Regions from separate parts of the Cytobacillus sp. MT66 genome, predicted to be linked through region 2. Evidence: a T-box and tRNA genes for the amino acid it is inferred to sense, from the RefSeq annotation. Region 2 holds a T-box; the other holds one or more tRNA genes.
The links. The T-box of region 2 lies ahead of AC1Q59_RS18565 (valine--tRNA ligase). A T-box ahead of a tRNA ligase gene usually reads a tRNA of that ligase, here a tRNA-Val.

Region 1 (5,410 bases), on a different contig from region 2:
GCAAAGAACCAAAAAAATTGATCATCCTAAGATCATTACACAATCGTATGAATTTATCGGAAACAGACAGGCAAAGCTATTACAGCCTGGAAAAAGGATATGAAGGAGAGGTTATGTTTGACAGACTGACAGAAAAACTACAATGTGAATGTTTGATCTTGAATGATCTTTTGCTAAAAGTAAATAACACAACTTTTCAAATTGATTCTTTGATAATTTCCCAGGATAAACTTTACCTCTTTGAAATAAAAAATTTAGATGGCGATTATTTTCTGGAGCAGGATCGATTATACAAGCTTCCCAGGACTGAATATAATAATCCGCTGCACCAGCTGAGCCGGTGTGAATCACTTCTTCGGCAGCTTCTCCAAATTCTCGGGTTTAACCTTCCTATTGAAGGCAATGTTGTTTTTATCAATCCTGAATTCACCTTGTACCAAGCCCCTCGCGAATGCCCTATTATTTTTCCAACTCAAGTAAACAGCTATTTGAAAAAAATAAATGAGACACCTTCAAAATTGACTGCCAAACACAGGAAGCTCGCTGAAAAGCTGGTCAGCCTGCATATTGAGGAATCCCCTTATACTGTATTGCCATCATATGAATACGAGCAGCTGCGCAAGGGAATTATTTGCGAGGGATGCGGTTCGTTTTCAGTGGATATTCAGAGACATAAATGTGTCTGCACAGACTGTGGAAACGAAGAGCTGACTACTTCTGCTATATTGCGAAGTATTAATGAATTTAAGCTTCTTTTTCCCGAGAAAAAGGTTAGTGCCAAAGTTATTTATGAATGGTGCAAAATTGTAGAATGTAAAAAGACAATTGCAAGAGTTTTAGACAGGAATTTTAATAAAATTGGAGTCCGTCAGTGGACATACTATAAGTGAGAAGAATATGAAGGACATTATAGAGTTGTTTCAAAGGAACTTGTCTTTCATCTCGGGCTTAAAAGACTTTCCTGATGCTTTTTCCTAGGAACTTGTCCTTCATCTCAGGCTTGAAAGACTTTCCTGATGCTTTTTCCTACGAACTTGTCCTTCATCTCAGGCTTGAAAGACTTTCCTGATGCTTTTTCCTACGAACTTGTCCTTCATCTTAGGCTTGAAAGACTTTCCTGATGCTTTTTCCTAGGAACTTGTCTTTCATCCTAGGCTTGATGGACATCCCTGATGCTTTTTCCTACGAACTTGTCCTTCATCCTAGGCTTGAGGACATCCCTGATGCTTTTTCCTACGAACTTGTCCTTCATCCCGGGATTGATGAACTTTCCTGATAATTTTTCCTAAGAACTTGTCCTTTAATCACTTTTCCTAGAACGCTACCCAAAAGAAACAAAAGACCACTGTCCAATTTTTAATAAGAACGAATGGGTATTCATCCGCATATAGTACCCCAAGAGGATTAATTAAGGGTGAATATTATGCCAGTCACAATAAATCTATATTATATAAAAATTAACAGCATTTCGGGGAATGGATCGGTTACGATTGGCGAAGCGACGCATAACAGCCATACGTCAAAAATTAAATCACAAGGAGTGAATTCCTCCTTTGGAGATACCTCCCCAAATGAAGCGATGATGGAAAACATTTTTATTGATCCGGATGTAAACGACCAGACAGATATTGGAAATTCCGATTCAACGAACATCGGTGTCCCTTTAACAGGACCAATCGATGAATTTTAATACATTTATCTTACGGAGGTTATTATGCCTTATCAAATTAACATTTTTAACGTAAAGGTTAATGGCATGGCCCAAAACAGCAACTTTGATATTGGGCCGACAGTTCATAATAGCCATACGGCAAACACTAAATTATTTGGCTCAAATTTCTCGTTTGGAGATCTTTCTCCTTCAGGATCACAACTTAATACCGGTGTTTTAGATCCGGATGTTAGTGACCAAGATCAGATTGCGAATCCTTCACAGCCTATTGTTGGTCAGCTTTAGCCATAGTGGTGCAGGGGATTAAAAGTGAATGGGCGAGGTAGAAAAATGGATATGGAAAAAATAAAAAAATGGGTGGATTTTTCAAACCAATTTCACCAAAGAGATGACTGGAAAAAATTTTTCAACCTTTATCCTCCTGATCAATTTTTTAGTGAAAAGGGGCCATTTCCAAAATACGATATTTTTCAGAACGAAACACATAATTGTCTTTTAATAGAAGTGCCGGGTTTAAATCGTGAAGATTTTCATGTTTCTTTACAATCTAAATCAAAATTATTGCTAAAAGGAACGGCAAAACCTATTTTCCCAGCAGAAATGGAAATGAAAAAAGAACGATTCTATGGTGAGTTTGAACGTGTCATAGACCTGCCTGAACCAGCTGAACCCCATTTGATGCAATTTTACTTTCATCAAGGATTGCTGCAGATCATTTATCCTCGGCAAAATGAATCGGTCCACTTAAACCTTTATTAGAAATGAACAGGAGCTGCGTATATTTTTATACAATAAAAAGACCACTTCCAAAGAAGTGGTCTTTTGCAAAGAACCCTTGTTCCGAGGGTTCTACGGGTTTGGCACCCAATGACCTGTGAGGGACTTGAACCCCCGACCCCCACCCTGTCAAGGTGATGCTCTCCCAGCTGAGCTAACAGATCGTGTTAAAGTATATATTTAATTATATGTATTTATGAATAAATGTCAATAGTTTTTTCTTAAGAAAGCAGGCCCCCTGAAAGGAGGCCTTTTCCTAATGTTAGGCAGCTTGTGTTTTCCCTGTATTTCCTCTTTTGAAAACAATCTGCAAAACAATAAGTGCAATGAATATGACTAAACCAATAATATCTGAAAGACCTTCAGGATAGATCAGCAGCAATCCTCCTGCCATACCAAGGATTCTTTCTGTCCAATGGAGCTTGCGCATCCAAAAACCGATAACCCCCGCACCAATTGCCATCATCCCTGATAGTGCAGTAAATACTACCCAGATTAAGTAATACCAGGTCGTATCAATCATCAGCAGCTCGGGTGATAGAACAAACATGTACGGAATAATAAATGCTGCAATCGCAAGCTTAGACGAATTAACCCCTGTTTTAATCGGATCCCCGCCCGAAACACCTGCTGCCGCAAAGGCTGCTAGGGCAACTGGCGGTGTGATGTCGGCAATAATACCAAAGTAGAATACAAACAAATGTGCCGGAAGATCAGCTACACCAAGCAGAATAATAGCTGGTGCAGCGATAGTTGATGTAATGACATAGTTTGCGGTTGTCGGTGAACCCATTCCAAGAATGATGGCTGCCACCATTGTCAGCATCAATGTAGGAATCAGCGCACCTCCGGCAAGTTCTAGAAGCCCATTTGCCATCTTTAAACCTAAGCCAGTCTTTGTAACAACACCGACGATAATCCCGGCACAGGCAGTAGCAGCAGCAACACCTAAGGCTGTGCGGGCACCGTCAACAAGTGCGTCGATAAAGTCCTTAACGCCAATTCTTGTGTCTTTCCGGATAGCGCTGACAGCAATGGTAATGACAATTGACCATAAAGCTGCTCGTATCACGCTCATTCCTGACATTAATAGAATAATAACCCCTAAGATTGGTAAAAGGAGATAAATCTTCTTTAATACTTCTTTACGATTTGGCATTTCTTCATCTTTTAATCCGCGGAGTCCGACACGCTTAGCCTCAAAATGTGTCATGATCCAAATGCCAGTAAAGTAAAGCAAGGCTGGGATAGCTGCAGCTTTTGCAATTTCCCAATAGGTGATACCCCCGCCAATGAATTCAACCATTAAGAAGGCTGCAGCCCCCATAATAGGCGGCATAAGCTGACCGCCTGTGGAAGCAGCTGCTTCTACCCCGCCGGCAAACTCTTTTTTGTAGCCGAGCTTTTTCATCATCGGGATGGTAAAAGAACCTGACGTGACTACGTTGGCAACCGAGCTTCCGCTAATAGTTCCTTGAAGAGCACTAGAGAAAATGGCAACCTTTGCCGGGCCCCCAGTACTCTTTCCTGCGATGGATACAGCTAAATCATTAAAATACTGTCCGACTCCGGTTTTTACCAGGAAGGATCCGAATAATAGGAATAAGAAAATAAAGGTGGCTGAAACCCCTAAAGGTGTACCCAAAATTCCTTCTGTTGTAAAGAACATCGTTTGCACAAGCCGATCCAGATCTAAGCCGCGGTGAGCCAAAAAGCTTGGCATATATGGACCATAGATAGCATAGCCCAAAAAGGCTAAAGCAATAATCGTAATTGGCATACCGACTGCACGCCTCGTAGCTTCCAAAACAAGAATGATGGCCAATAACCCAACATAGAAATCTACTTCAGTTAAGCGGCCAACCCTGCCGACGATTTCATCAAGAAATAACGGCCAATACGCACCGACTGCCACACCAAGAATCGCTAGAATAATATCATACCAAGCAACTTTATGCTTAGCCCCTCTATTTTTTTTCCTGGCAGGAAATAATAAGAAAATGAGTCCTAGCGCAAACCCTAAGTGAATCGAGCGCTGCAGCTGGGCGGTGAGCATGCCGAAAACACCTGTGTAGAGATGAAATAGAGAAAATGCCAACAGCCCGAAAAAGACAATCCATCCCAGCACCCCTGTCAGTTTTCTCGTTCCTGCTTCAGGGTCATATTTTTCAAGCAGCTCCTGCTGCTCTTCTATCGATAAGGTTTCATGCTCTTTACTCAAGGATGTTCACTCCTTTCCATTGCTGATACCAATTAAGCTTCTCTGTTTTAATGCGCACCCATGTTCCAGGCTCAATATACTGGGAAAGCTGATATTCAGCACCATTATAGATGACGCGATGATTCGCCCTTACCTTGCCTATCCTAAGATCAAAATGCGGAAATATCCGGTTCATATTTTTTATATAATATTTTCCATCCTTTTGTTCAAAAATTTCCCCATCTGACGCGTTATTCGGCATACCAATAGCAAAATCCTCATACATAAGCTCATACTGTTTAATTTGCCCATCTATTGTGAATTGGTAGCTTTCAACAACATCGGAAAGATGAATAGAATGGGTATACTTAATTTTGAAAAAGTCTTCCTTTGATATTGGGATATAGGCAAGCACTTTCCCGGTATTTTGAAATTGAAAAACTAATGCCTGCTGTTTAGGAATGAAAAGTATGATAACGATGGAAATAAGGATGAGGGGAACCAGGATCAGGATTCTTCTCCCTGGCTTTTTTATTTTCATGTTAACCCCACCTAGTCAATATAGGAATTGCGCGCAATCTTCCAAGAATTGGATAAGTCCTTGTTAAGGTAATTCGGCCGGCTCAAAAACCCCCAATCGGGTCTATCGCCGGCCGCCTAATAATCAAATAGATTCGTATAAAGTGATTTACTCTACTGTAATTCCCAGTTCTTCAAAGTATTTCTTTGCTCCAGGGTGAAGGTCAATACCTGTACCTTTA
Region 2 (5,410 bases):
TTCACGGCCCAATAAATAGATCGGAGCTTTCAATTCTTTCGCTTTTTCTTCGATAACGCTCAATGCTTCCTCTTGTTTGACAGCTGTAATTAAGCTTGTCCCAGATTTGATGATGCCTGCTTTTTCAAAAGCGATTTCTGCATGTGTATTTCCTAATATTGTTGTATGGTCGAGCCCGATGTTTGTGATGATTGATGCCAATGGAAAAATAATATTAGTCGAGTCAAATCGGCCGCCAAGCCCGACTTCAATTAGGGCAATATCAACAGGGTTTACCCGGCCAAAATATTGATAGGCCATAGCTGTAATGATTTCAAATTCTGTCGGCCCGCCAAGGTCTGTCTTGTCCAGCTCTTCACAAAGAGGGTAAATATCGTTCGCCAGCCGGATGATTTCCTCATCCTTAATCGGAACTCCGTTTACAGCGATTCTTTCATTAAATACTTCGAAATATGGAGAAGTAAAGGTCCCGACATAATACCCCGCTTCCTGAAGAATGGAGCGAAGATAGGCAACTGTCGAGCCCTTCCCATTCGTACCTCCAATATGGATGCCTTTAATCCTTCTTTCTGGATGATCAAGCTTTTCCATCATCCATTCCATTCTCTTCAGCCCAGGCTTAACCCCTAGACGCAATCGGGAATGAATCCACGAAACAGCCTCTTCATACGTCGTAAACATAGAAATTGCCTCCACCGTAAAAATTTTCATTCAAGTATCTTTGCAATTAAAATAATACTAAATAACCATAACGAAGACGAACCTTTCAAATCTGGTTCGCCTTCACTAGTATTATTCGCCTTTTAATTCTTTAATGCGAGACTCAACTGCTGCTCTTTTTTCTGCATAGTCTTTTTCTTTTGCTCTTTCTTCTTCAATGACTTTTTCCGGCGCTTTTTTGATAAAGCCTTCATTGCCTAGCTTTTTCTGCACCCGCTCTACTTCTTTATTTAATTTATCCCATTCTTTTTCAAGTCGGGCAATTTCTTCGTTAATATTGATTAAGCCTTCAAGCGGCAGAATGATTTCTGCCCCCGTCACAATGGAAGTCATAGCTTTTTCCGGGATCTCTACATCTGTTCCAATGGTTAATACCTCTGGATTACAGAAACGCTCTAAGTATCCGGAGTTTTTCTCTAAAGTCTTTAATACATCCTGATCCTTCGCTTTTAAAATCATCTTGATTTTCTTGCTTAACGGTGTGTTAACTTCTGCACGGCTGTTGCGGACAGAGCGGATGATTTCAACCAATAGCTTCATTTCTGCGGCAGCTTCATGATCTGTATATTCATCATTCACTTCAGGCCACTTGGCAACCGTAATAGACTCGCCTTCATGAGGAAGGTTCTGCCAAATTTCTTCTGTAATAAATGGCATGAATGGATGAAGCAGACGCATTGTGTTGTCTAACACATAAGCCAGGATTGAACGAGTTGTTTTCTTTGCAGCCTCGTCTTCTCCATAAAGAGGAAGCTTCGCCATTTCGATATACCAGTCACAGAAGTCATCCCAGATAAAGTTGTAAAGGACACGGCCAACCTCACCAAACTCGTAGCGGTCAGATAATCTTGTTACTGTCTCAATCGTTTCATTCAGACGTGTTAAGATCCACTTGTCAGCAACTGATTTTTCCCCTGTTAAATCAATTTCTTCAAAAGTCATGCCATCCATATTCATTAAGGCAAATCGGGAAGCGTTCCAAATTTTATTCGCAAAATTCCATGTCGCTTCTACCTTTTCCATACCGAATCGCAAGTCATGGCCTGGAGAGCTGCCTGTCGCTAAGAAATAACGAAGAGAATCTGCACCATACTGATCAATGACATCCATTGGATCAACGCCGTTTCCAAGAGATTTACTCATCTTTCGGCCTTCAGCGTCCCGCACAAGTCCATGAATGAGGACATCCTTGAATGGACGCTTGCCGGTAAATTCAAGGCCTTGGAAAATCATCCGGGATACCCAGAAGAAAATAATGTCATAGCCTGTAACAAGGCAATCAGTTGGATAATAGCGTTTGAAATCAGCTGCATCGACATCTGGCCAGCCCATGGTTGAGAAAGGCCATAACGCAGAGCTGAACCATGTATCTAAAACATCTTTATCCTGTTCCCAGTTCCCTATATCTGCTGGAGCTTCGTGACCAACATATACCTCGCCTGTTTCTTTGTGATACCAGGCAGGAATGCGGTGTCCCCACCAAAGCTGACGGGAAATACACCAGTCACGGATATTTTCCATCCATCTTAAATACGTATTTTCAAAACGTTCCGGCACGAAATGTACCTTTTCTTCTTTAGACTGCAAGTCGATTGCCTGATCAGCAAGCGGCTGCATCTTAACAAACCATTGCGTAGATAAATATGGCTCAACAACTGCACCGCTGCGCTCGGAGTGGCCAACAGAGTGAAGATGCTCTTCAATCTTGAACAATACACCCTGCTCCTGAAGATCCTTAACAATTTGCTTGCGGCATTCAAAGCGGTCAAGCCCTTGATAAATGCCTGCTTTTTCATTCATTGTGCCGTCTTCGTTCATAACCAGCACACGCTCAAGATTATGGCGGTTTCCGATTTCAAAATCGTTCGGGTCATGTGCTGGCGTAATTTTCACCGCACCTGAACCAAATTCCATATCAACATAGTCATCAGCAACGATTGGAATTTCGCGGCCAACGATTGGAAGCTTCACTTTCTTTCCAATCAAATGCTTGTAGCGCTCATCTTCAGGATGAACAGCAACAGCCGTATCGCCAAGCATTGTTTCAGGACGGGTTGTTGCCACCTCAATTTGTCCGGATCCGTCAGCTAAAGGATAATTCATATGATAGAATGCACCTTGAACATCCTTGTAAATAACCTCGATATCGGAAAGAGCCGTTTTCGTAGATGGATCCCAGTTGATGATATATTCGCCGCGATAGATGAGCCCTTTATTATAAAGAGATACAAACACCTCGCGAACGGCTTTTGATAAGCCCTCATCCAACGTAAATCTCTCGCGGCTGTAGTCTAATCCAAGACCTAACTTAGACCATTGCTGGCGAATATGACTTGCATATTCTTCTTTCCATTTCCATGTTTCTTCAACAAACTTTTCGCGTCCTAGATCATAGCGGCTTTTTCCATCTTCACGGAGCTTTTGCTCAACTTTTGCCTGTGTGGCAATTCCCGCATGGTCCATTCCTGGAAGCCACAGTACATCATAGCCCTGCATACGCTTCATTCGGGTTAGAATATCTTGCAGAGTTGTATCCCATGCATGGCCTAAATGCAGCTTGCCGGTAACGTTTGGCGGCGGAATAACGATGGTATATGGCTGTTTGTTTTCATCATCCTTCGCCTCAAAAAATTTCCCCTGCAGCCACCATTCATAACGGCCTTTTTCAATGGCAATCGGATCATATTTGGTTGGCATAGCCAATTCTTTTGTATCCATTTCTCTATCATCCTTTCACTGTTCGAAAAAATAAAAAAACTCCATTCGCCTATAAAAGGACGAATGGAGTTTGCTTCGCGGTACCACCTTTTTTTCAACCAGTAATAGCCTGATTGACTCTTAACATAGATAACGGATTTCCCGTCTTTCACTACTCAGTATTTCGCGAAAGAAGTTCAAGGGCGACCTTCCAGCTGTTTTGCTTAGAAAACCTTTCAGCTAATGGCTTTCCTCTCTAAAAGCAATGGACAATTGTACTCTTCCCTATCATCACAGTATTCATTCAATTTATATTCCTTATACTACCTAATAAATAGGATTGACGTCAATAGCATATCCGATTTTTAGTATTTTATACAGTTCTAAGAGAAATGTTCCTTAATATTATACGTTTTTTAAACGAATGGGAAATGACACAATCCATGGACTTTTGCCATAGAATACATCAATAGGAAGGGGTTAAGGGGGGAATTGATTTGAAAAAGAAGGGATACAATTTATATAAACTGCAGCCATTTTTGCGGACCATACGCGGTGCCTGTAACCAGTTTATCATCCCGTTTTGCTGTTTCCAGGGGATTCGCGTAGTTATTTTCCCAACAACATTTGACGTGCTTTTATTGGCTATTTTAATCTTATTGGCCGTTGCCATTCATTTTGAAATGATTTAAGGAGCCCAATGATCCATTAATTTTGGGCTCCTTCTTGTGCCGCTGCTTCTGCCTGTGCCTTTGCATCTGCTTTTTGCTTTTCGATTTCTTCCAGCCTCATTATGACATATTCCGTATTTTTCAGCTGCCAATAATGTCTTTGAAAATGCTGAATAAGTTTTCTCTCTGAACGCCTCTCACTTTTATAATATTTGACCGCTGAACGGATGACAGCGCCCGGATGAGCAAAATAGCTCTGAAAAAGAAGCATCTCCTCTTCCTTCAGCGGAAAGTACTTCAGATAGGTGTATATCCATTCAATACATTCTTCAGAGCGCTTCGGATAGGTTTTTAGAGTACGAGATAAAAACGGCAATAAATCATGAATCGGGGAACCTCGCCTTGCCCGTTCCAGGTTTGAAAAATAGCCGTATCCTTTGTCATCATATAAAAAATGCTCTGGTGATATTTTCCCGTGAACAACTACGGTTCGGGCCTTTTCTTGGTCCTTTGTTTTTTCATACCAGGCTTTCAGCTTATTCATCGAATAACGCAGCGCCTGGCTAGTGTCATGATAAGACAGGACAAACATTAATTCAAACGGAGACATATACTCTTTGTGCTCGCACGTCTCCATAAATCCTTCGAGAAACTCTTGTTCTTTTTCCCACTCTGCCAATGTCTTTTCATAATGATCTGTCCGATCTTCAGGGGTTATAGTGACTTCACTTGCAGAGATCGTATGGAGACGGGCCAGCTCACGGAACATCTGATGGTGGCGTTCAAAATAATTTTCCTTTTCTTCGTTGGCAAGCCACGGCATCAGATAATACAATTCATTCTCATGCAAGACCGCATACCTCCCATCCTGTGTGGGGTAGATGGGAACAATCCGATTATAGCCTTTATGATAGAGGGTCTGGATATACTTAATAAAATCCCCGCCCTGATTTGGAGTAATCTTTTTCAGAGCGAATACCCCTTTATCTGTGTAAACCTTTTGCACCCGTCCCAAATCCTCCGTAAACCTGGGAACAAGCGAATACCCCTTCAAAATCTGCGAAACCTTCGATAACCCATTCTTCCTATCCATAAGTGTTCACTCTCTTTCGAGGAGAAGAGGGGGGGCACGCCCCCTCTGCTGTGACGCTTTAAACTGATGGGGGTCAGACCCCCAATGTATTAACGCTTTAAACTAGTGGGGGTCAGGCCCCCAATGTATTAACGCTTTAAACTAGTGGGGGTCAGGCCCCCGCTCTGTTATGACGCTAAGTTATTTCTCAAGGCGGGCTGGGGAGACTGGGATGTATAGGACTTGACCT

Region 1: it has a tRNA-Val gene. The T-box ahead of AC1Q59_RS18565 (valine--tRNA ligase) is inferred to sense a tRNA for this amino acid. The anticodon was not compared.

What each region holds. Positions count from the first base shown of each region.
Region 1 covers NZ_JBXAFB010000018.1:43,932-49,341, forward strand. The annotation lists gene AC1Q59_RS21945 (nuclease-related domain-containing protein) at 1-890, shown strand, start outside; gene AC1Q59_RS21950 (spore germination protein) at 1,424-1,690, shown strand; gene AC1Q59_RS21955 (spore germination protein) at 1,715-1,957, shown strand; gene AC1Q59_RS21960 (Hsp20/alpha crystallin family protein) at 1,982-2,431, shown strand; tRNA gene AC1Q59_RS21965 (tRNA-Val) at 2,541-2,613, opposite strand; gene AC1Q59_RS21970 (TRAP transporter permease) at 2,712-4,670, opposite strand; gene AC1Q59_RS21975 (DUF1850 domain-containing protein) at 4,663-5,190, opposite strand; gene AC1Q59_RS21980 (TAXI family TRAP transporter solute-binding subunit) at 5,338-5,410, opposite strand, start outside.
Region 2 covers NZ_JBXAFB010000011.1:108,287-113,696, forward strand. The annotation lists gene AC1Q59_RS18560 (bifunctional folylpolyglutamate synthase/dihydrofolate synthase) at 1-681, opposite strand, end outside; gene AC1Q59_RS18565 (valine--tRNA ligase) at 793-3,438, opposite strand; T-box leader at 3,491-3,718, opposite strand; gene AC1Q59_RS18570 (YszA family small membrane protein) at 3,915-4,109, shown strand; gene ysxE (spore coat protein YsxE) at 4,126-5,181, opposite strand; gene spoVID (stage VI sporulation protein D) at 5,362-5,410, opposite strand, start outside.